Regions from separate parts of the Rhodobacter sp. 4.3.4 genome, predicted to be linked through region 1. Evidence: riboswitches for the same ligand, from Rfam matches in the RefSeq annotation. Region 1 holds a riboswitch; each other region holds the start of a gene.
What was found. Region 1 has a riboswitch for cobalamin ahead of AC4PTB_RS16515 (hypothetical protein). Riboswitches for the same ligand answer to the same signal wherever they lie in the genome.
Positions count from the first base shown of each region.

Region 2: it holds a riboswitch for cobalamin, as region 1 does, so the genes downstream of both, exbB (tonB-system energizer ExbB) here and AC4PTB_RS16515 (hypothetical protein) in region 1, are expected to answer to the same signal.
Region 3: it holds a riboswitch for cobalamin, as region 1 does, so the genes downstream of both, AC4PTB_RS07580 (energy-coupling factor ABC transporter permease) here and AC4PTB_RS16515 (hypothetical protein) in region 1, are expected to answer to the same signal.
Region 4: it holds a riboswitch for cobalamin, as region 1 does, so the genes downstream of both, AC4PTB_RS07520 (DUF1636 family protein) here and AC4PTB_RS16515 (hypothetical protein) in region 1, are expected to answer to the same signal.

Region 1 is NZ_CM178967.1:3,330,485-3,336,207, forward strand. Features, by position in the region: gene AC4PTB_RS16505 (homocysteine S-methyltransferase family protein) at 1-519, shown strand, start outside; gene metH (methionine synthase) at 516-3,242, shown strand; cobalamin riboswitch at 3,302-3,496, shown strand; gene AC4PTB_RS16515 (hypothetical protein) at 3,548-3,835, shown strand; partial or broken gene AC4PTB_RS16520 (VRR-NUC domain-containing protein) at 3,796-3,951, shown strand; partial or broken gene AC4PTB_RS16525 (helix-turn-helix domain-containing protein) at 3,948-4,466, shown strand; partial or broken gene AC4PTB_RS16530 (transposase) at 4,542-4,847, shown strand; partial or broken gene AC4PTB_RS16535 (DUF2793 domain-containing protein) at 4,845-5,360, shown strand; gene AC4PTB_RS16540 (hypothetical protein) at 5,430-5,723, opposite strand, start outside.
Region 2 is NZ_CM178967.1:1,241,111-1,246,833, forward strand. Features, by position in the region: gene AC4PTB_RS05965 (GTP-binding protein) at 1-791, shown strand, start outside; gene AC4PTB_RS05970 (DUF6525 family protein) at 788-1,039, shown strand; gene AC4PTB_RS05975 (energy transducer TonB family protein) at 1,023-1,835, opposite strand; gene exbD (TonB system transport protein ExbD) at 1,832-2,251, opposite strand; gene exbB (tonB-system energizer ExbB) at 2,251-3,039, opposite strand; cobalamin riboswitch at 3,401-3,596, opposite strand; gene AC4PTB_RS05990 (substrate-binding domain-containing protein) at 3,660-4,688, opposite strand; gene AC4PTB_RS05995 (ABC transporter substrate-binding protein) at 4,926-5,723, shown strand, end outside.
Region 3 is NZ_CM178967.1:1,559,788-1,565,510, reverse strand. Features, by position in the region: gene AC4PTB_RS07595 (energy-coupling factor ABC transporter ATP-binding protein) at 1-52, opposite strand, end outside; gene cbiQ (cobalt ECF transporter T component CbiQ) at 49-783, opposite strand; gene AC4PTB_RS07585 (energy-coupling factor ABC transporter substrate-binding protein) at 780-1,091, opposite strand; gene AC4PTB_RS07580 (energy-coupling factor ABC transporter permease) at 1,091-1,759, opposite strand; cobalamin riboswitch at 1,826-2,048, opposite strand; gene cobF (precorrin-6A synthase (deacetylating)) at 2,082-2,849, opposite strand; gene cobA (uroporphyrinogen-III C-methyltransferase) at 2,851-3,576, opposite strand; gene cobM (precorrin-4 C(11)-methyltransferase) at 3,573-4,358, opposite strand; gene AC4PTB_RS07560 (cobalamin biosynthesis protein) at 4,355-4,702, opposite strand; gene cbiE (precorrin-6y C5,15-methyltransferase (decarboxylating) subunit CbiE) at 4,684-5,723, opposite strand, start outside.
Region 4 is NZ_CM178967.1:1,549,687-1,555,409, reverse strand. Features, by position in the region: gene cobN (cobaltochelatase subunit CobN) at 1-1,867, opposite strand, end outside; gene cobW (cobalamin biosynthesis protein CobW) at 1,867-2,913, opposite strand; gene AC4PTB_RS07520 (DUF1636 family protein) at 2,917-3,282, opposite strand; cobalamin riboswitch at 3,363-3,583, opposite strand; gene cobO (cob(I)yrinic acid a,c-diamide adenosyltransferase) at 3,623-4,261, shown strand; gene AC4PTB_RS07510 (cobyric acid synthase) at 4,545-5,723, shown strand, end outside.

The DNA.
Region 1 (5,723 bases):
TATGGCCAGCAGGTGCGCGGGCTGATCGCGGGCGGCGCCGATATCCTGCTGATCGAAACGATCTTTGACACGCTGAACGCCAAGGCGGCCATTTTCGCCTGTTTCGAAGCCTTTGCCGAGCGCGGCGAGCGGCTGCCGGTGATGATCTCGGGCACGATCACCGATGCCTCGGGGCGCACGCTTTCAGGCCAGACGCCGACCGCGTTTTGGCATTCCGTGGCCCATGCCCGGCCCTTCACCGTGGGGCTGAACTGCGCGCTTGGCGCCAGCGCGATGCGTCCGCATCTGGCGGAACTGGCGGGCGTGGCCAATTGCGCGATCTGCGCCTATCCCAATGCCGGGCTGCCCAATGCCTTTGGCCAATATGACGAAACCCCCGACCGGACCGCCGCGCAGGTGGCGGAATTTGCCCGCGAGGGGCTGGTCAATGTGGTGGGCGGCTGCTGCGGCACCACCCCCGATCATATCCGCGCCATCGCGGAAGCTGTGAAACCTTTCCCGCCGAGGGCCCTGTCATGAGCCGTTACCTGCGTCTTTCGGGGCTGGAGCCCTTTACCCTGACGCCCGACATTCCCTTCGTGAACATCGGCGAGCGGACGAATGTCACCGGCTCGGCCCGGTTCCGCAAGATGATCGTCGCGCGCGATTATGCCGCCGCGCTGGATGTGGCGCGCGATCAGGTGGAAAACGGCGCGCAGATCATCGACATCAACATGGACGAGGGGCTGATCGACAGTCAGGCGGCGATGGTCGCCTTCCTCAACCTGCTTGCGGCCGAGCCCGACATCGCCCGGGTGCCGGTGATGATCGACAGCTCGAAATGGGAGGTGATCGAGGCCGGGCTGAAATGCGTGCAGGGCAAGCCAGTCGTCAATTCGATCAGCCTCAAGGAAGGCGAAGAGATCTTCCGCCATCACGCGGCGCTGTGTCTGGCCTATGGCGCGGCGGTGGTGGTGATGGCCTTTGACGAACAGGGCCAGGCCGACAGTTTCGCCCGCAAGACCCAGATCTGCGCCCGCGCCTATCGGATTCTGGTCGAGGAGATCGGCTTTCCGCCCGAAGACATCATCTTTGACCCGAACGTCTTTGCCGTCGCCACCGGCATCGAGGAGCACGACAATTACGGCGTCGATTTCATCGAGGCGACGCGCTGGATCCGGCAGAACCTGCCGCATGCCCATATCTCGGGCGGGGTGTCGAACCTGTCCTTCAGCTTTCGCGGCAACGAACCCGTGCGCGCGGCGATGCATGCGGTGTTTCTGTATCACGCCATCCGCGCCGGGATGGATATGGGGATCGTCAATGCCGGGCAGCTGGTGGTCTATGACCAGATCGATCCCGAGCTGCGCGAAGCCTGCGAGGATGTGGTGCTCAACCGCCAGCCCAAATCGGGCGGCACCGCGACCGAGCGGATGCTGGAGGTGGCCGAGCGCTTCCGCGGCGGCGCGCGCGAGGAAAAGACCCGCGATCTGGCCTGGCGCGACTGGCCGGTGGAAAAGCGGCTGGAACATGCGCTGGTCAATGGCATCACCGAATTCATCGAGGAAGACACCGAGGCCGCAAGGCAGTTGGCCGAACGCCCGCTGCATGTGATCGAAGGGCCGCTGATGGCGGGGATGAACGTCGTCGGTGACCTGTTCGGTGCAGGCAAGATGTTCCTGCCGCAGGTGGTGAAATCGGCCCGGGTGATGAAACAGGCGGTCGCCGTGCTGCTGCCCTATATGGATGCCGAGAAAGCCGCGCGCGGCGGCGAGGGGCGCGAGACCGCGGGCAAGATCCTGATGGCCACGGTCAAGGGCGATGTGCATGACATCGGCAAGAACATCGTCGGCGTCGTGCTGGCCTGCAACAATTACGAGATCGTCGATCTGGGCGTGATGGTGCCGCCGCAAAAGATCCTGGAAGTGGCGCGGGCCGAAAAGGTCGATGCGATCGGGCTTTCCGGGCTGATCACGCCGAGTCTGGACGAGATGGTGCATCTGGCCGCGGAAATGGAGCGCGAGGGCTTCGACATTCCGCTGCTGATCGGGGGCGCGACCACCTCCAAGGTGCATACGGCGGTGAAGATCGCCCCCGCCTACAGCCGCGGGCAGGCGGTTTATGTGCTCGATGCCAGCCGGGCCGTGGGGGTGGTTGGGGCGTTGCTCAGCCCAACGCAAAAGGCTGACTACGCGGCGCAGATCCGCGAAGACTATGCGCAGATCGCCGCCCGTCATGCCCGCGACGAGGCCGCCAAGGTGCGGCTGCCACTGGCCGCCGCCCGGGCCAATGCTTTGCGGCTCGACTGGTCGGGCTATGCCGTTCCCGCGCCGCAGTTTTTCGGCCCGCGGGTGATCGATGACTGGGATCTGGCCGAGGTGGCGCGGTATATCGACTGGACACCCTTCTTCCATGCCTGGGAGCTGAAGGGGGTCTATCCGCGGATTTTCGAAGATTCCGAAAAAGGCGAAGCCGCCCGGGCGCTCTTTGCCGATGCCCAGGCGATGCTGGCGCAGATCATCGCGGAACGCTGGTTCACCCCGCGCGCCGTCGTGGGATTCTGGCCCGCGCAGGCGGTGGGCGACGATATCCGGCTTTACACCGACGAAACCCGGTCCGAAGATTTGGCCACTTTCTTCACCCTGCGCCAGCAGACCGGCAAGCGCGAAGGCCGCCCGAATGTGGCGCTGGCCGATTTCGTTGCGCCCGCGGGCACGGTGCCCGATTATCTGGGCGGTTTCGTCGTCACCGCCGGCCCGGAAGAGGCCGAGATCGCCGCGCGCTTCGACGCCGCCAATGACCATTACTCCGCGATCATGGTCAAGGCGCTGGCCGACCGCTTCGCCGAGGCCCTGGCCGAAGCCCTGCATCAGCGGGTGCGGCGCGACTATTGGGGCTATGCGCCCGAGGAAGACTTCGCCCCCGATCAGCTGGTGGGCGAGCCCTATCGCGGTATCCGCCCCGCGCCCGGCTATCCAGCCCAGCCCGACCACACGGAAAAGCTGACGCTGTTCCGGCTGCTCGAGGCCGAGACCGCGACCGGCGTGCATCTGACCGACAGCATGGCGATGTGGCCCGGCTCTTCCGTCTCGGGGCTCTATATCGGTCATCCTGAGGCCTATTATTTCGGTCTGGCCCGGATCGAGCAGGATCAGGCCGCCGATTACGCCGCGCGCAAGGGCATGGATCTGACCGAGGTGCAGCGCTGGCTGGCCCCGGTGCTGGGAAGTGCTGCGCCCTCTGCCCCGGCGGTGGCCGCGTGAACCTGTCTTGAAGCACGGAAGACGTGTCGTTTTTGGCACGCACCCGCTGCAACAATCTGTCAGGCTGAGGGGCTCAGGGTGCCCGTCCGCAAGGCCGGGAGAATTGGGAAGCCGGTGCAAGACCGGCGCTGCCCCCGCAACGGTGAGCAATGAGGGACGGCAAGGCCACTGGACCCAACTCCGGGAAGGCGCCGCGCCCGGGTGCGAGAGCACGCATTGCAAGCCCGGAAACCAGCCCCGAGACCGCCGGGCCCCAAGGGCCCATCCATCCAACCCGCCCTTGCAGGGAGGCCGGGGCAAGTGAGGTGCCAGACGCATCCGACATCCGTGCGCAGCTTGCCGCGCGGCGCAAGGACCATTCCCTGCCGCAACCTTTTTACTGCGATCCGGGGATCTTTCAGACCGATCTGACGCAGGTCTTTTACCGCGAATGGCTTTTCGCCATTCCCGCCTGTCAGCTGCAAAAGCCCGGCGATGACGCGACGTCGCAGGTGGGGGCCTATCCGGTGATCCTGGTGCGTGGCGCCGACGGGATGATCCGCGCCTTTCACAACGTCTGCGGCCGGAGCAGGAGGCGTTCCACGATGTTGTGAAAGCGCAGGGCTTTGGCTGGGCCTTGGTGCGGAGTCTCGATGATGCGCTGGGCGCGCTGGCCGATCACGGCTTCACCACGCGCGTCGCCCCTGCCCAGCGGAGGCCCGCGCCATGAGCCACGAGGCCACGAACTGGGCCATCAAGCAGCGCGGGTTGAAGCCGACGACCAAGATCGTGCTCTGGCATCTCTGCGACCGGTTCAACCCGGACTATGGCTGCTTTCCCTCGCAGGACCGGCTGGCGCATGACTGCGAGATCAGCCGGTCGACGCTGAACGATCACCTTGGCCAGCTCGAAGCCGTGTGTCTGCTGCGGCGCGTGCCGCGGCTGGATCCAGTGACCAAGCGCCAGCTGCCCACCCGCTACATTCTGGGGTTCGAGCCGGGCTTCACACCTGTGGATGTGGTGCCGTGTCCGGAAATCGAACACGGTGAGAACGCGAGTGCAGAAAGCCCCGACGGCACAGACACTTCGGCCACGGAGGACTCGGTCGATGCCCTGCCGTGTCCGGATTTCGGACGCGGGATTGGCGCGGAATCCGTGTCCGATTTTCAGGCCGAGCCGTGTCCGGAAAACGCCGAAAGCCGTGTCCGAATTTCGGACACTAACCCTGTAAGGGAACCTCTAACAGGCCGCTGAAATAGTCGGCCTCGACCGCGGATGCAGAACATGATTCACCCCTTCCCACGGCGAAGGGGGATCAAGATGCGGGGCACGGACGAGACGAGCGGGTCGCTTTTCAGCTCTGTGGACCTTGAGGACCGGATCCCGGCCAAGCATCCGCTGCGCAAGATCCGGCTGGTGGTCAACGACGCGCTGGCTAGCCTCGACGCCGATTTCGAAGGGCTTTACGTCCGCTTCGGCCGCCCCTCCATCGCGCCGGAACGGCTGATCCGGGCGAGCCTTCTGCAGATCCTGTTTTCGATCCGCTCCGAGCGCCAGCTGATGGAACAGATGAACTACAACCTGCTGTTTCGCTGGTTCGTCGGGCTCGGTATCGACGATCAGATCGACGTCATGCGCCCCTCGGGGCGTGATTTCCCGCTGCAGCCGCACTTCGGCGTCAACCGGATCGCCAACTGGTCGCCCTCCACAGGCACCACGATCACCACCGAGGGGCTGCCGCTTACCTCGGTCGGCACCGTTTCGTATCCAACATTGGCCTCGACCAACCTCGCCGCCTCGATGCGGCGCTGGCGTCTGACCTCGGCCGCAGTGGCAGACTCGGTCGCCGACCAGCGTTCCGCAGGCTGGGCCTGCTGGCGTGGCAACGCGGCGGGCCTCGGCGGTTGGACCTTCGTGACGCGGATTTCGCTGACCACCCTGCAGGCGAGCGGCATGGGGTTCTTTGGCCTTTACGGATCGACGGCCGCTCTCGCCACCACGCTGACGCTCGCCACCGCCATCACCTGCATCGGCATCGGGTTTCAGCGCGGGACGCACACTCGATGGCAGATGGTGACAAATGATGCATCGGGGGCGCCGACGCTCACCGACATGGGCGCGAGCTTCGCCATTGCCACCCGAGCATGAAGGCGAAGATGGACGCGCTCGAGGCGCAGAAGGCGGCACTTGAGGCGAAGCTCAGCGGATTCAGCCCGCGGGATTGAAGACGATCCCGCGATCAGGGAAGGCGTCGCGCAGATTGGTCATCGCCTCCAGCCAGTCGTCCCCGCCCCACTGGCTGGAGAAGGCATAGGTGCGACCGCCGACACGCAGCAGTTCATCGTCACCGCAGAACCAACGGATCGGGTCGAAACGCTTGCCAAGCTCGGCGCGGGACTCGGTCGCGAGGCGCACGAAGACGTCGTGGCCAACCTCGCCTTCGACCGACCGAAGGGCGCGGTTGGCGCGGGGGCCGCAGTGCCTGGCGACCTCCTCGGGCGC
Region 2 (5,723 bases), 1.4 Mb from region 1:
TCGACACGATCAACCTGACGAAGGACTTCGCCTCGAGCGATTTTCTGGCCGATCGCGGCGAGACGGCGGGGGCGGAGGACAGCCGGACGCTGGTGACCCTGCTGACCGAGCAGATCGAATTCGCCGATGTGGTGGTGCTGAACAAGGTGACGGATGCCGGGCCGGAAAAGCTGCGCGTCGCGCGGCAGATCGTCAAGGCGCTGAACCCCGATGCGCGGCTGATCGAGACCGATTTCGGCCAGGTTCCGGCCGAGGCGATCTTTGACACCGGGCTGTTCGATTTCGCCCGCGCCGCCGAGCATCCGCTTTGGGCGAAAGAGCTTTACGGTTTCGCCAACCACACCCCCGAGACCGAGGAATACGGGATTTCAAGCTTCGTCTACCACGCCCGCGCGCCCTTTGATTCGGGCAAGATCGAGGCGGCTCTGGGCGGCGCGCTTCCCGGCGTGATCCGCGCCAAGGGGCATTTCTGGCTGGCGACGCGGCCCGATTGGGCGGTCGAATTCAGCCTGGCGGGGGCCTCGGCCAATGTCACGCCGCTGGGGCGCTGGTGGGCCTCGGTCCCGCCCGAGCGGCTGCCGAGCCACCCCGATGCGCAGCGCGAGATTGCGCGGCACTGGGCCGAGCCCTGGGGCGACCGGCGTCAGGAGATCGTCTTCATCGGCGTCGATCTGGACCGCGAGGCGATCTGCGCGCGGCTGAATGCGGCGCTGGTTCCGGCCGCGGATTTCACCCCCGAGGTCTGGGCCGATCTGCCCGATCCTTTCCCGCGCTGGGGGCAGGGGGCATGAGGCGCAACCTGACGACACCGCTGCGCCGCCGGTTGCGGGCCGATCCGATGGCGGCCTTCGACCGGCTGCCCGCGCCCGCACGGGCCTGGGCGCATCAGGCGGTGCTGCCCTGGTCGGCGGCCTCGGTGGCGCGGATCTGGGCGCGGGCGCTGGCAGAGACCGGCTCGCCGCAGGCGGCGCTTGACCGGCTGCATCTGGCCGAGGCGCGGACGCTGGCGCGCGAGCCGTCGCTCAGCGCGAAAACTTGACGGAAATGGAAAAGGCGTAGCTCGGCTTTGCCAGCTCTGCCGGGGCGGCGGGGAAACGCCCCGCCTTCTGCACCGCCGCCAGCGCCGCCGCATCGAGCGCCGGATGGCCCGAGGAGCGGTTCACCGCGGCCGAAATCAGCGCGCCGTCGCGGCCGACCCGCAGCGCCAGCCCGACCGAGCCCGAAGCCCGTCCCGCCGCGGCGGGATAGCTCTTGCGCCGCTCGATCCGGGTGCGGATCGTCGCGCCCCATTTCGCAAGCTGGCTTTTCACCGTGCCCGCCGCGACCGTCGCCTGCGCATCCGTCCCGCCCGTGCCCGCCTGCGCGCCTGCGCCCGATCCCGCCGCGCGCGCGGCGGCGCGGCTTTCGCTTTGCGCGGGCGCGGGTTTTGCCTGTTTCGGCTTTTCCGCCCGCCGCTCGGGTTTCGGTTTTGGCGGCGGCGGTTTCGGCTTGTCTTCCGCGACTTTCGGCGGCGTGATCTTCGGCAGCTCGGGCGGCAAAAGCACCGGATCGGGCAGCCGGACTTCGGGAATGTCGATCACCGGCGCGGTCAGCGGCAATGTCATCGCCGGCTCGGGCAGCTGGATCTGCGGCGTCAGATCGACGAAGGTCGCGGCGATCGCCTCGAGCGTGTCGAGATCCTCGCCGCCCGCCCCCGCCGCCACCAGCGCCGCGGGCGCGGCCTCGGTCTGCGACAGCACGGAAACCGCGACCGCATGCAGCGCCAGCGAGAGCGCCAGCCCCCACAAAAGCGCCCGGCCCGGCGCCTCGGGCGGATCGGCAAGCGCCAGGCTCATGGCGCGGCCTCCTCCAGACCGACAAGGCCGATCTTCAGATAGCCGCCCGCGCGCAGCTGGTTCAAAAGCCCCATCATCTCGCCGTAAGGCACGGATTTGTCAGCCGAAACGAAGATCCGCGTGTCCAGCTTGCCCGCCGTCGCCTCGGCCAGCCTTGCGGGCAGATCGGTGGCGCTGACCGGATCGCGGCCCAGCATCAGCCCCTTTTCCGCGTTCAGGCTCAGCACAACCGGGTCCGCCGGGCGCGGCTGCGGCTGCCCCGAGGCGACGGGCAGATCGACCGGCACATCAACGGTCGAGAGCGGCGCCGCCACCATGAAGATGATCAGCAGCACCAGCATCACATCGATGAAGGGGGTGATGTTGATCTGCGCCTCGGGGGCGAGGTCGTCGCCGTCGGAGAGCCGGACCGCCATTATTCCGCCACCAGATGCAGGGGGGTGACGCTGGCGGGCGCCCGCCGCGCCCGGTCCAGATCGCGCGAGAGCGTGCGTTCGACCAGCGCCGCCGCATCGGTCAGCGCGGCGCGGTAGCCGCCGACGGCGCGGGTCAGGTGGTTGTAAAGCAGCACGGCGGGGATCGCCGCGACCAGGCCAAGCGCGGTGGCCATCAGCGCCTCGGCGATGCCCGGCGCGACGACGGCAAGGCTGGAAGACCCGCTTTCCGCGATGCCGACAAAGGCGTTCATGATCCCCCAGACGGTGCCGAACAGCCCGACGAAGGGCGCGGTCGAGCCGATCGACCCCACCGCCGTCACCCCCGATTGCATCGCCCGCGCCGCCCCGGCCTCGATCCGGGCCAGATCGATCGCGACACGCTCCTTGATGCCGCCATCGGGCAGCCCTTCGGAGGCGCGGATTTCCGCGCTTGCCGCCGCCTGCATCCGCGCCAGAATCCCGCCGCTGAGCGTCGCGCCCAGCGTGCCGCGCGCCGCCAGCGCCCGGTAATCGCGCGAAAGACGGCGGCGCGACAGCGTCAGCTGCACCAGCTTGCCCGCCCAGATCGCCCAGGCCAGCACCGAGGCCGCAAGCAGCCCCAGCATCACGCCCTGCACCAGAATATCGGCATGGGCGAACATCGCCAGCGGGGTCAGCGCCTCGGCGGCGGCGGCGGCGCGCAGGGACTCGGCCAGCGAGGAAAGCCCGACACGGTCGAGAAACAGGATCAGCGCGTCATTGGCAGGCGCGGGCATGACGGGATGCATGACTGGGTTCATGTCGGGGGGCATGGCAGACCTCGGGGACGTTCAGGGCGGGACAGGAGCGGCTGGCGGAGGGCTGGCTTTGTCCCCTCCTGCGCTTGCTGAGTGAAATTGTCAAGTAATGGGCGGCCGCAAGGGCCGGGCCATCTCCGGCTTTGCCCCGGCGCGGCGGGTCGCAGGCGGGGGCGGGGCGGCGACGGGCTGGACGGCAAAGAAAGGCGCAGGACGAAAGCGGCATCGGCGAACCTTGGTCGGCCGGGCGAAACCGCCCGGAAGGTGGGATGTCGCGGAAGGCCGGGGCTTTCCGCGGACGGCGGGCCACCTCTGCGGAACGGGCCGCTTCCGCGGCGCCCCTCGCGCCCCGGAAAGGGTGAGTGTCCAAGCAGGTCTCCTGGCTCGCGGGTCTTGGCTTCGCCGGCCTTCCCGGGCAGCGCCCAGTGGCATGTCGACGTTGCTCGCCGCTCACAGTTGCGGGGGCAGCCGCGGTCTGGGCGCAAGCGCCGTTCCGCGTTCCCTTTCAATCCGGCCCGCGGGCCGGAACTTGGACGGCGTCAGCCAAATCCAATTCGCCCGCCGCGTCAAGCCGGAACTGCGGCTTGCGGTTGTGGGCGCTGCGCTGCGGCTCAGCCGCGGGGAAGGGGGGGCGTGCGCAGGATGCAGGGGATGCGGAAATGCGCGGGGCTGGTCGGGCCGCCCTCGATCAGCGCGAAGACCTTGGCAATCATCCCGTCCACGTCCTGCTCGATCATGCCAACATTGTCAGGCAGTTGCGCGGCGAAAGCGTCATAGTCGAAACAGCCGTAACGCATCCGCCCGGCATGATCGGGCACGGCGCGGTTGAGCCAGCCCACCACCCCTTCAAGGCTGATCGTCGAGTTCACGAACAGCCCCGGCGGCAGCGCCCCCGCCCGCGCGTCGAGCGCCCGCTCGGCCTTGTCGGGCGAATAGCCGCAGGCCAGGATCGCCTCTTCGGGCAGGGGGATGGCGCGTTCGGCATGGGCGGCGCGAAAGCCGCCGATCCGCTCGGCGGTGTTGTGATCGCCCGCCCGCCCGCCGATGAAGAGAAGCGGCCCGGCATAGCCCAGATCGTCGCGGCAGCGGTCGAGGATCAGATGCGTCAGCGTCTTCGCCCCGGCAAAGTTGTCCGAGGTGACCGAGGCCGCCTTCGATCCCGGCAGATCGAGGTTGACCACCCGCACCCCGGCCGCGGCGCACAGATCGGCGATCCGGTCCGGGTCGGTCGCCCCATTCGCCACCAGACAATCGACCTGATAGGACAAAAGCGCCCGCGCCGCCTCGAATTCCAGCGCCGGGTCGCGCTGCGTGCAGGTCATCACCGGAAACATCCCATGCGCGCGGGCCACTGCCTCGAAGCGCTCGGCCATGGCGCCGAAATAGCGGTTGTCATATTTCGGCACGATCATGCCGACGATGTTCGAACGCTCCCGCCGCAGCAGGCTGGCCTGATAATTCACCGCATAGCCCAGCTCGCCCGCCAGCGCGGTGATCCGCTCCGCCAGCTTTTCGCTGATCCGCCGCTTCTTCCACGAGCCGTTCAGCACCGCGCTGACCGCGCTGGGCGAGGTCCCCGCCCGTTCGGCCAGGTCATAGATCGTCGGGCGCTTGCGGCCGGGGCCAGAGGTGTCGGTCATGCTTTTCCGTCGGTTGTCATCTTCGATCTTGACGTGAATCGAAACCGGATGCAATTCTGCTTCATCGATTGAGCAAGCTTGCGCAACCGATGCAGCATAAGGGCGGAGGCGTGGAGGCGGCGCAACCGGGGCGTGTCGGCGTGGCTGGACGGGGTTTGCAGGCCCGGTCGGGCGGCGGCGGAACCCGGGCCAAGACCGGGCCGGGGCCTTGCGGATCATCCAGAGGAGGAGACCAGGATGAACAAGACGATTTCGCTGGCGGGGGCTTCGGTTCTTGTCGCAGCTTTCCTTGGCGCCGCGGCCAGCGCGCAGGAAGCGGCCACGGTGGCCTTCCTGATGCCCGACCAGGCTTCGACCCGTTACGAGCAGCACGATTTCCCCGGCTTCAAGGCGGCGATGGACAAGCTTTGCGCCGATTGCACGGTGATCTATCAGAACGCCAATGCCGATGTGGCGCTGCAACAGCAGCAGTTCAACTCGGTGATCGCGCAGGGGGCCAAGGTGATCGTGCTCGATCCGGTCGACAGCGCCGCCGCCGCGGGTCTGGTCGAGATCGCGCAGTCGCAGGGCGTCAAGGTCATCGCCTATGACCGTCCGATCCCGGCGAAACCGGCCGATTACTATGTCTCCTTCGACAATGAGGGCATCGGCTATGCGATCGCGAAATCGCTGGTCGAGCATATGAAGGCCTCGGGCGTGCCCGATGGCGCGGGGGTGCTGGAGATCAACGGCTCGCCCACCGATGCGGCGGCCGGTTTGATCCGCGACGGTATCCACCGCGCGCTGGAGGAATCGCCCTATACCAAGCTTTCCGAATTCGACACGCCGGACTGGGCGCCGCCGAAGGCGCAGGAATGGACCGCCGGGCAGATCACCCGGTTCGGCGATCAGATCAAGGGCATCGTCGCAGCCAATGACGGCACCGGCGGCGGCGCGATTGCGGCGCTGAAGGCGGCGGGCGTCGATCCGATGCCGCCGGTCACCGGCAACGACGCCACCATCGCGGCGCTGCAGCTGATCATCGCGGGCGATCAA
Region 3 (5,723 bases), 1.7 Mb from region 1:
CGCCGCCCGGGAAAACGTAGGTCAGGGCCTCGGCGGCCAGGATCGGGGTCACAGCAACACTCCGGCCGCAAGGATCGCGGCTTGCAGGGTCAGGATCAGGCCGAGCACAAGGGGCGAGGCCGCGGGCCGGGTGGAGAGGACGCGCATCTCGCCCTGCCAGTTGCGCGCGCCAAGCCCGGTTTCCAGACGCCGGGCGCGGGCCAGCGCGCGCGGCAAAAGCGCCGCGATCACCTGCGCACTCGACCGCAGCCAGCGCCGCCGGGTGGCATGGCCGAGGCGGGCGCGCTGCGCGGTGGTCATCGCCGCGGCTTCCTCGGCCAGAATGAAAACAAAGCGATAGGTCAAAAGCGCGATCTCGATGAGTTCTGCCGGCACGCGCCAGCGACGCAGACCGGAGAGCAGATCGGCGGCGGGCGTGGTGGTGGCCAGGAAAAGAAGGCAGCAGGTCGCGGCCGTGGCGCGCATCACCAGGGCGGCGGCCTTGGCCGGGCCGTCCGGGGCAAGCGCGATGCCCTCCGGTCCGATCTGGAGCAGAAGCACCGCCGCCCCGGTGGTCAGAAACCCCAGCGGCAGCACTGCGACCGAGGCCCAGAAGCGCAAAGGCACCCGGGCGCCCAGAAAGGTGAAGGCCAGGATCGCGCCCGTGACCAGAACCGCCCCGGGAAAGGGCGGCACGGTCACGGCCAAAGCCAGAAACCCAAGACCGATCAGGCTTTTCTCGGCCAGCGGGCGGTTGCGCCAGCGGCCTTGCGCGGCGACCCGATCGATCGAGGCGAGGCTCATTCTGCGGGGACGGACCGGGCGGCGGGGGCGTTTTCCTCGCGGGCCTTGGTGGCGCCCTGACGGCGCCCGATCACCAGCCCCACGACAAAGGCGCCAAGCGCCGCCTGCAGCGCGAAGAACAGGCTTTCAACCTCGCCGCTCGGCGGCTCCCAAAGCGGATCGGCCCAGGGGGCAAAGCCCGGCACGGTCGCCTCGATCAGCTCGGCCGCCTGCCCGTCGGCGCCGCCGAATTCGCCGCCCATCAGAAGCGGCACCACCACCAGCGCCACGGTTCCGGCCAGCAGCCACAAAGTCCGTTTGCTGCTCATCAGCGTGCCTCCCCGGCCAGAATGCGCAATTTGTCCTTGTCATCGACCTTGCCCGCCAGGGCATCGACGACGATCACGGTCAGGAAGCCCTCGGCAATCGCCAGCGGGATCTGCGTCAGCGCGAAGACCGAGCCGAATTTCACCGCCGCGCCCATGAAGCCAGAGGCCGGATCGGGGTAAGCCAGCGCCAGCTGCAGCGAGGTGGTCACATAGGTCGCCAGATCGCCCAGGAACGCGGCCAGAAACACCGCCACCGCCATCGAGGCCCCGGCCTTGCCCGCCAGTTTATAGACGCCAAAGGCCACCCAGGGCCCGACGATTGCCATGGAAAAGGCGTTGGCGCCCAGCGTCGTCAGACCGCCATGGGCAAGCAGAAGCGCCTGAAACAGCAGCACGATCACCCCAAGCACCGCCATGACCGAGGGGCCGAAGACAACCGCGCCCAGCCCGGTGCCGGTCGGGTGCGAACACGAGCCGGTGACGGAGGGGATTTTCAGCGCCGAGAGCACGAAGGCAAAGGCCCCCGCGGCGGCAAGGGTCATCCGGGCCTCAGGACGCTCGGCGACGATCTTGCGGATCTTCACCGCGCCCGCGACGACGAAGGGGGCGGCGGCAAGGGACCAGCCAATGGCATGGGTGACGGGCAGATAGCCCTCCATGATATGCATGCGAACAACTCCACATCGAACGCGCCGCTTTCGGATTGACCGGAGACACCCCGCCCCGGGAAGGCTTGCGACGCCAGAGCGATGGCAGGTCTCCTGACTTGCGGTTCGATCAACTCGGGTCACCTTCCCGGCCAGTCTCCCCGGTGGATCGGGGGGGCCAGTGGCATTCGACCGTCGTCTCGCCGCTCACAGTTGCGGGGGCAGCCACGGATTAGGCCCCTGATGGGTAATCCTCACCGTGTTCCCTATTAATCCCGTCCAGTTGGGAACCATCGCCCGTTGGAGTAGCCCCGCGACGGGGCGAGGTCAAGGCCGGGAAGCGTCACGCCTTGGGCGCATTGCGACGCAGCAGGTAGATATCCATCACCCAGCCATGGCGGGCGCGCAGATCGGCCCGGGCCTGCAGGATCTGCGCCGTGACCTCGGCCAGCGGCCCTGAAATCAGCACCTCCTCGGGCATGGCCACACAGGCGCCCCAGAAGATCGTCAGCCCGTCGGGCGGCAGGCTCTGGAAGGAACACTCGCCATCGAGCATCGCAACGACCGTATCGGTGCCCGCGGGCCAGCCGTGGTCACGCAATTGCCGCCCCGTCGTGATCATCACCGGGGCGCCGATCTCGTTCAGGGGGATCGCATGGGCGGCACACAGCGCCTGGATCGCGGTGATGCCGGGGATGACCCTTGTGGTCAGATCAAGGCGGGATTTGAGGCGTTCCGCGATGCGCAAGGTGCTGTCGTAAAGCGAGGGATCGCCCCAGACCAGCAGCGCCACCCGACCGCCAAGCCCCGGAACATGCGCGGAGATCTCCGCCAGCCAGGCCTCGGCGATGGCATCGTGCCAGTCGTCCACGCCCTTGCGATAGGAAGGGTTCGACGCATCGCGCACGGGCAGCGCGAACTCGACCACTTTCGTTGCCGGGTTGGTCAGATGCGCGGCGCAGATCTGACGGCGCAGCCCGGCCAGATCGGATTTGTCCGCGCCCTTGAGCGGGATCAGGATCAGATCGGCGGCATTCATCGCATCGACCGCCTGCCCGGTGATGTGGCGCGGATTGCCGGTGCCAATGCCGATCAGGGAAAGCTCGATCATCTCAGGCCTCCGGCGCGTAAAGCGGACCATAAAGAATGAGCGCGGGCTTGTCGGAGCGTTCGGCGGCAAGGCGTGCCGCCAGCTCCGCGACGGTCGAACGGGTCACGCTTTGCTCGGGATGGCCCACGGCTTCCGCCAGCAGCGCGGGCGTGTCGGGGGCCAGCCCATGCGCGATCAGATCGGCAGCCAGCTTCGGGAAGGTGCGCTTGCCCATGAAAACCACGGTCGTCGCGCCCTTGTCGGCCAAAGCCGCCCAGTTCAGCCCCTCGGGCAGATCGCCCGTCACATCGGCGCCGGTGACGAATTGCACCCGCCGCGCGGTCAGACGGCGGGTCAGCGGCAGCCCGGCCGCGGCGGCGGCAGCGCAGGCCGAGGGCACGCCGGGGATGATCTCATAGGGGATGCCCGCGCCGGTCAGCGCGTCCAGCTCCTCCTCGAGCCGCCCGAAGAGCCCCGAATCCCCCGACTTCAGCCGCACCACCCGCAGACCGGTCAGCGCGTGATCGACGAGCAGCCGGTTCACATGATCCTGCTTCGGCGAGGGCCGCCCGGCCCGCTTGCCGACCGCGATGAGTTCGGCCCCCGGGCGCGCATGACCAAGGATCGGCCCGGCGGAAAGATCGTCAAACAGCACCACATCGGCTTTGGCCAGCCGGTCGGCGGCTTTCAGCGTCAACAGCTCGGGATCGCCGGGCCCCGAGGAAACGAAGGAGACAAAGCCGCTCATTCTGTGCCCTCCGGGAAGCGCGGATGGGTGCCCAAGGGGCGGTAGCGGCGGTCGTAATCGCCCGCGTAAAGGCGGCTTTCGTCGAAATCCTCGGTCGCAAGCGACCGGCCCACAAGGATCAGCGCCGTGCGCTCCAGCTCGGCGCCAAGGCTGGTCTGCAGCGTGGCCAGCGTCGCGCGCACCACCCGCTGATCGGGCCAGCTCGCGCGCCAGACGATGGCAACAGGGCAATCGGCGCCGTAATGCGGCACCAGCTTTTGCACAACCTCGTCAAGCACATGCACCGAGAGGTGAATGGCCAGAACCGCGCCGGTGCGGGCGAAATTCTCCAGCGTCTCCCCCTCGGGCATGGCCGAGGCCCGCCCCGAGGTGCGGGTCAGAATGACCGATTGCGCCACCCCGGGAAGCGTCAGTTCCGCCCCCAAAGTCGCGGCGGCGGCGGCGAAGGACGGCACGCCGGGGGTCACATCATAGGGAATGTTCAAGGCGCGCAACCGGCGCAGCTGCTCGCCCATCGCCGACCAGATCGACAGATCGCCCGAATGCAGCCGGGCGACATCCTGCCCCGCGGCATGGGCCTCGGCGATCGTGTCGATGATCGCATCAAGGCTCATCGGCGCGGTGTTGACGATCTTGGCGCCGGGCGGGCAATGCGCCAGCAGCGCCTCGGGCACAAGGCTTCCGGCATACAGGCAAACCGGACAGGACGCGATCAGATCACGGCCCCGGATCGTGATCAGATCCGCCGCCCCCGGCCCCGCGCCGATGAAATGCACCGTCATTCGTCCTCTCCCTCCGCCACGGCAAGGGCCACCCCGCCGATCACCTGTCGGGGCAGCACGAGCCGCGCCCCCTTGCCTGCTGCGACCAGCGCCGCCGCCTCTGCCACCGATCCGGTGCCCTTGCGCGCCAGCACAAGGTCCGAGCGCGTGGGGGTCGCCACCCCCGCCACATCGACGCCGATCACCCGAAAGCCCGGACAGGCGGCGGCAAGCTCATGTGCTTTTTCGCGCGCGGTGGCAAGGGCATCCACGCGCCCCGCAGCCAAAAGCGCCTGCGCAAAGGCGGCGGGCGCGGTGCCCTTGCGAAATCCAAGCCCCGCGACAATCACCGCCGCCCGCTCCATTGCAGCTGCGGACGGCTGGGCGCCCAGCCGCGCATCCGGCCCAGCGGCTGCGCCTCGGCAAGGTCGATGCGCCAAAGCTGACCGCCATGACGGGCGTGCAGATCGGCAAGCAGGGTTTCGGAGTCAAGCGTCACCGCATTGGCGACGATCCGGGTGCCGGGGGCGAGCAACTCCCACAGCCGGTCGAACAGCGCCCGCGACCCGCCACCGCCGATGAAGACGGCCTGCGGTGCGGGCAGATCCGCCAGCGCCTCGGGGGCCGTGCCATGAACCGCCCGCATCCGCGGGGAAAGCCCGTAAGTGTCTATATTCTTGCGGATATTCTCGATCCTGTCGGGGCGCGGCTCGATCGTGATCGCGCGTCCGCCCGCCAGACACCATTCGACCGAGACGGAACCCGACCCGCCGCCGATGTCCCACAGCAATTCGCCGCGCCGCGGCGCCAGCGCGGCCAGCGTCAAAGCCCGCATCGGCGCCTTGGTGATCTGCCCGTCATGGGCAAAGGCGCTCTCGCTCCGCCCCGGCACCTGCGAAAGCCCGGCGCCGGGGGCCAGATCCGCACCATCGAGCGCCACCGTGACCGGCGCGGAAACATCCGTCAAATCATAGTCTTGCGCGGCAATGCTGCGCAGCATTTCGGCCGGACCGCCCAGCCGCTCCGCCACGCCCATCCGCACCGCGCCAAAACCGTTAGCGACCAGCCAGCCCGCCAGATCGGCCACGGCGGCGGCGTCGCGCAGCGTCACGATGGCCCGGGTGCCGCGGCCCAGCACCGGCAGCAACCGGCCAAAAGGCGCGGCATGCAGACCCAGCGCGGTGACCTCCTCGGCCCGCCAGCCCAGCCGCGCGCAAAGATGCGACACCACCCCGGGCGCCGGAAAGGCCCGCCAGTCATCGGGGGAAAGCCGCTCCGCCAGCATCGAGCCCGCGCCGAACCAGAACGGATCGCCCGAGGCCAGAACCACCGTCGCCCGGCCGCGGCAGGCCAGAACCGGCGCGATATCAAACGGAACGGGCCAGG
Region 4 (5,723 bases), 1.7 Mb from region 1:
GGATGTCAGAGATCAGCCGGTCGCGCCGGGCCGGGTCCAGCCCGTCGGCGGTGGAATATTCGTCCAAAAGCCGTTCGAGCCGCGCCATCCCCTCGGGCACGGCGGCGGTGGACAAGGGCGGCGGCAGATGGCCAAGCGTCACGGCCGAGAGGCGCCGTTTCGCCTGCGCAGCCTCGCCCGGGTCATTGACGATAAAGGGATAAATCACCGGCAGCGGGCAAAGTGCCTCGGGCCAGCAGCTGTCCGACAGCGCGACGGCCTTGCCCGGCAGCCATTCGAGCGTGCCATGCGCGCCCATATGCACAAGCGCGTCGATGCCCAAGGCCCGCAGCCAGAGATAAAAGGCGACATAGCCATGCCGCGGCACTCGGGACAGGTCGTGATACTCGCCGTCGCGGGTCTGCACATGGCCCCGTTCGGGCTGCAGCGCGATCAGCGCGGCGCCGCGGCGCAGGGCGGCGAAGTGAAAGGCACCGTCGGCGCAGGCAGGGTCGGCCTCGGGCGGCCCCCAGGCCGCGGTCAGATCGGCGCGCAGCTTTTCGGGCAGGGTGTCGAGCGCGGTCCGATAGTCGGAAAGCGGCCAGGTCAGACGCTCGCTCGCCAGGGTCTCAAGCGCGGCACCGGGGGCAATCGCATAGCCTTCGGTCGCAAGCTGGGCCAGCAAAGCCTCGGTCGAGGCGAGCGCATCCAGCCCCACCGCATGGGCCATCTGCCAGGCCCGGCCGGGATAGGTGGACAGCACGACGGCCAGTTTGCGCGCGGCAGTGGGCGTTTCAGCCAGCCGGTGCCAAAGGGTGATGCGATCGAGCGCGGCCGCCACCCGCGCCGGATCGGGTCGATGGGCGAAGCGGGAAAATTCCAGATCCGGGTCGCGCGGCTCGGGCGCCTTGAACGACACGACCCCGGCGAAAAGACGGCCATCGACCTCGGGCAGCACGACATGCATCGCCAGATCGGCAGGCGAGAGGCCGCGGTCGGCCAAGGCCCAGTCGCGCTTGCGGGCGGTGGAAAGGGCGACCTGAAACACCGGCACATCGTAGCGGTCAAAAGGGGTCGTGCCATCCGCGCCTTGCGCCGAAAAGGCGGTCGCGTTGACGACAAGCGCCGGGCGGCGACCGTCAAGCCGGGCCTGCAGCGCATCGCCCAGCCCCTCGGATTTGAGCGAGGGCGCAAAAAGGCCACAAGCCGCGAAACCGCGCGCGCGCAGGCCATGGATCAGCGCATCAATGGGCGCGGTATCGGCGGCGGTCAGATAAGAGCGGTAGAAGCTGACCAGCGCCAGGGGGCCATCGCCCTCGGGCGCGGGGATCACGCCTTCGGCGGGGTCGTAAAAGCCCCAGTCGGGCAGGCGCTTCTCGCCCGGCACCGGGGGCGCATAAAGGCCCGAGGCCAGGGCCAGCTGCGCCAGGGCCGCCTGCGCCGCCACCGCGCCGCCCGCATCGCAGAGTTCCTTGAGCCGGCGCAGCGTCGAGACCGGCAGGGTCGAGAGCGCATCCAGCCGGTCATCGGGGCGGCCATCGGCGGGCAGGACGGCCAGCGCGATCCCCTTGCGTCGGCACAGATCCTGCACCGAGGCCAGACCATAGGGCCAGTAAGCCTCGCCGCCGATCAGCCGGATCAGGATGCCCTTGGCGCCGGAAAGCGTGTTTTCGACATAGGTATCGACGGAAATCGGATGTTTCAGCGCCACCAGATTGGCCAGCCGCAGGCTTGGCAGCCGCCCGCCCGCGCGTTTCCAGCCCGCCGCGAAAGCCCCCAGATCGCTGTCGGAGAGCGACAGCACCACAAGATCCGCCGGGCGCTGACCCAGATCGGTCGGCACCGCGGTTTCCTCGAGCCCATGGCTTTCGCGGAAGACGACATGCATCAGGCGGAAACCCCATCCAGCAGCACGGCGCGGATCGCGGCCTCGTCGACATCGTCATGTTCCGCGATCACCACCAGTGCGGAACGGCGGGCCTCCGTGCCCCAGGGCCGGTCATATTGATGCCGCACCCGCTCGCCCACGGCCTGCACCAAAAGCCGCATCGGCTTACCCGCAACCGCGATGTGTCCCTTGACGCGCAGGATGTTCTGCTCGCGCGCCAGCCGTTCAATCGCGGCCACCAGTGCCGCCGGATCGGAGATTTCGGGCAACTCGATCACCACCGTGTCGAAATCGTCGTGCTCGTGCTCGCCGTGATCGTCGTGATGGCTGGGCCGCGCGGCCAGATCATCCTCGGCGGCGGCGCCAAGGCCCAAGATCACCTTGGGATCGATCACCCCTTCGGTCAGCGGCAGGATCGGCAGCTTGCGCGGCAGTTCCGCCTCGATCAGCGCGCGGGCGCTCGCAAGACCCGCCTCCCCGGCCAGATCAGCTTTCGACAGAAGCACGATATCGGCGCAGGCGATCTGATCCTCGAAGACCTCGGAGAGCGGCGTTTCATGGTCGATGCTCTCGTCGGCCTGACGCTGGGCATCGACGGCGGCCACATCGGGGGCAAAGCGGCCCGCGGCGACGGCCTCGGCATCGGCCACAGCAATCACCCCATCCACGGTGATCTTCGAACGGATCGCGGGCCAGTCGAAGGCCTTGAGCAGCGGTTTCGGCAGCGCCAGCCCCGAGGTCTCGATCAGGATATGGTCGGGACGGGTCGGACGGGCCAGCAGCGCCTCGATCGTCGGGATGAATTCATCGGCGACGGTGCAGCAGATGCAGCCATTGGCCAGCTCGACGATGTTTTCATCGGGGCAGTTTTCATCGGCGCATTGGCGCAGGATCTCGCCATCGACGCCGACGGTGCCGAATTCATTGACCAGAACGGCAAGCTTGCGGCCCTCGGGGTTCGCCATCAGATGGCGGATGAGCGTGGTCTTCCCCGCGCCCAGAAAGCCGGTGATCACGGTGACGGGGATTTTGGTCAGATCGGACATGGGTCACTCCTGCGGGGGGATGATGTGCGGCGGAATACGGGCAAGGCATTGCTTGCGAAAGATCTCCGGGCGTTCGCGCCAGGGGATCAGGCCCTTTTCGGCGGCCTCGAACCGGGCGGCGCCGGAAAGGATCGTTTCGGCGTCCTGCGCGTCGAGACGGCCATAGACATAGGACCATTTGCCCGGCCCGGACAGCGCGACGGCGCAGCCCTGGGTGCAGGCCGAAAGGCATTCGACCGGGACCACGGTGACGCCTTCGGGGCAGGGCAAGGCGGAAAGCGCGGCATGCAGGCTCTCCCCCGGGCGCGGCGTCAGATCGGCCGCGGCGGTGCCGCGACAGGTGGTGCAGACATGCAGCGTGGTGGCCATTGCCCCTCCTGATGGGTTTGGGGGAACGGCCAGAGTGAGAGCGCACGCGCCCTGCCCCCGGTCGCGGAACACCCCGTCCGCCCGAAATCCATGCGCTGGCAGGTCTCCCGGCTTGCGGATGCGAGGGGGGCCCCTCACGGTCGCCCCGCCTTCCCGGCTGTTGCCAGTGGCCTCGGGGCGCCCTCTCCGGTCACGGTCGCGGGGGCGGCTGCGGTCGGGTTTCGCGGCCAAGCCGTCGCAATTCCCTTCACATTCCCTCTTCGCCTGTCATAGGACAGAAACCAGCGCTTGCCCTGAGTGGCCAAGACGCGATCTATTGTCAAGCGCGAGGACCGCCCCGATGACGCCCGAAAACGACAGCCCCGAGACTGGACCGGACGAACTGGCCCGCCATGCGGTGAAGATGGCGAAGAAGAAAGCCGCCCGCGACAAGATCATGGCGGGAAAATCCGGCGAAAAGGGGCTGATCATCGTTCATACCGGCTCGGGCAAGGGCAAAAGCTCGGCCGGGTTCGGGATGATTCTGCGCTGCATTGCACATCAGATGCCCTGCGCGGTGGTGCAGTTCATCAAGGGCGCCTGGGATACCGGCGAGCGGCGGCTTCTGACCACGCATTTCGGCGATCTGTGCCAGTTCCATGCGATGGGCGAGGGTTTCACCTGGGAAACCCAGGACCGCGAGCGCGACATCGCGGCGGCCATCGCGGGCTGGGAAAAGGCGAAGGAGCTGATCCGCGATCCGCAGATCCGCATGGTGCTGCTTGATGAGATCAACATCGCGCTGCGCTATGGCTATCTGGATGTCGAGGAGGTGCTGGCCTTCCTGCGCGACGAGCGGCCCGAGATGACCCATGTGGTGCTGACCGGCCGCAACGCCGCCGAGGCGCTGATCGAGGCGGCCGATCTGGTGACCGAGATGGGTCAGGTGAAGCACCCGTTCCGGGCAGGGATCAAGGGCCAGCCGGGGGTTGAATTCTGATCTCAAGGCCGGGGGCGCTGCCCCCGGACCCCCGGGATATTTGTGGCAAGATAAAGGCCGGACGTTAAGGAGACGTTAAGGAATTGCTAACCATGTTCTGGCAGACTTGTCTTACGGTACAGGGAGGGATCCCGATGACCGTGCAAGGTAAAAGCGCCGCGTCTTCCCCGCGCAAGCGGCCCAAGGCGCGGCGCCCCTGCGCTTCTGATCTTTCATTTATCTTGCCCCTAAGTATCCCCGCCGGAGGCTCCCGCAAGCTCAGCACGCGCGCCGGGAGGGTCTCGTGACCGCCTTGATGATCCAGGGCGCGGGCTCGAATGTCGGCAAGTCGATGCTGGTGGCGGGGCTGTGCCGGGCGGCGCGGCGGCGCGGGCTGACGGTGGCGCCGTTCAAGCCGCAAAACATGTCGAACAATGCCGCCGTCACCGCCGATGGCGGCGAGATCGGTCGCGCGCAGGCGCTGCAGGCGCTGGCCTGCGGGCTGGAGCCGGTGACCGACATGAACCCGATCCTGCTGAAGCCCGAAAGTGACGTTGGCGCGCAGGTCGTGGTGCAGGGCAAGCGGCTCGCCACCACCCGGGCGCGGGACTATGCGACACTCAAGCCGCAGCTGATGGGCGCGGTGCTGGAAAGCTTCCAGCGCCTGAAATCGGCGCATGATCTGGTGATCGTCGAAGGCGCGGGCAGCCCGGCCGAGGTCAATCTGCGCGCGGGCGATATTGCCAACATGGGCTTTGCCCGCGCCGCCGATGTGCCCGTCGTGCTGGTGGGCGATATCGACCGCGGCGGCGTCATCGCGCAGATCGTCGGCACGCAGGCCGTGCTTGACCCCGCCGATGCCGCGATGATTTCCGGTTTTCTGATCAACAAGTTCCGCGGCGATGTTACGCTTTTCGACGACGGCTACCGGCTGATCGGGGCCCGCACCGGCTGGCGCGGCTTCGGCACGCTGCCGTGGTTTCCGCTCGCCCACAGGCTGCCCGCCGAAGATGCGCTCGACATTGCCTCGGGTCCCGCGACCGAAGGCACGGTGATCGCCTGTCTGACGCTCTCGCGCATCGCGAATTTCGACGATCTCGACCCGCTCGCGGCCGAGCCCGGCGTGCGGATGGTGATGGTGCAGCCCGGCCAGCCGATCCCGGCCGAGGCGCGGCTGGTGATCCTTCCCGGTTCGAAATCCACCCGCGGCGATCTGGCCTTCCTGCGCGATCAGGGCTGGGACATCGACCTGATGGCGCATGTCCGGCGCGGCGGCCATGTGCTGGGCATCTGCGGCGGCTATCAGATGCTGGGCCGGACCGTCGCCGATCCCGAGGGGATCGAGGGGCCCGCGGGCACCACCCCGGGTCTGGGGCTGCTCGACGTCGAGACGGTGATGACGCCCGACAAGCGGCTGACCCGCACCAGGGCCACCCATGCGGGGTCAGGGCTGGCGGTCGAGGGCTATGAAATCCACATCGGC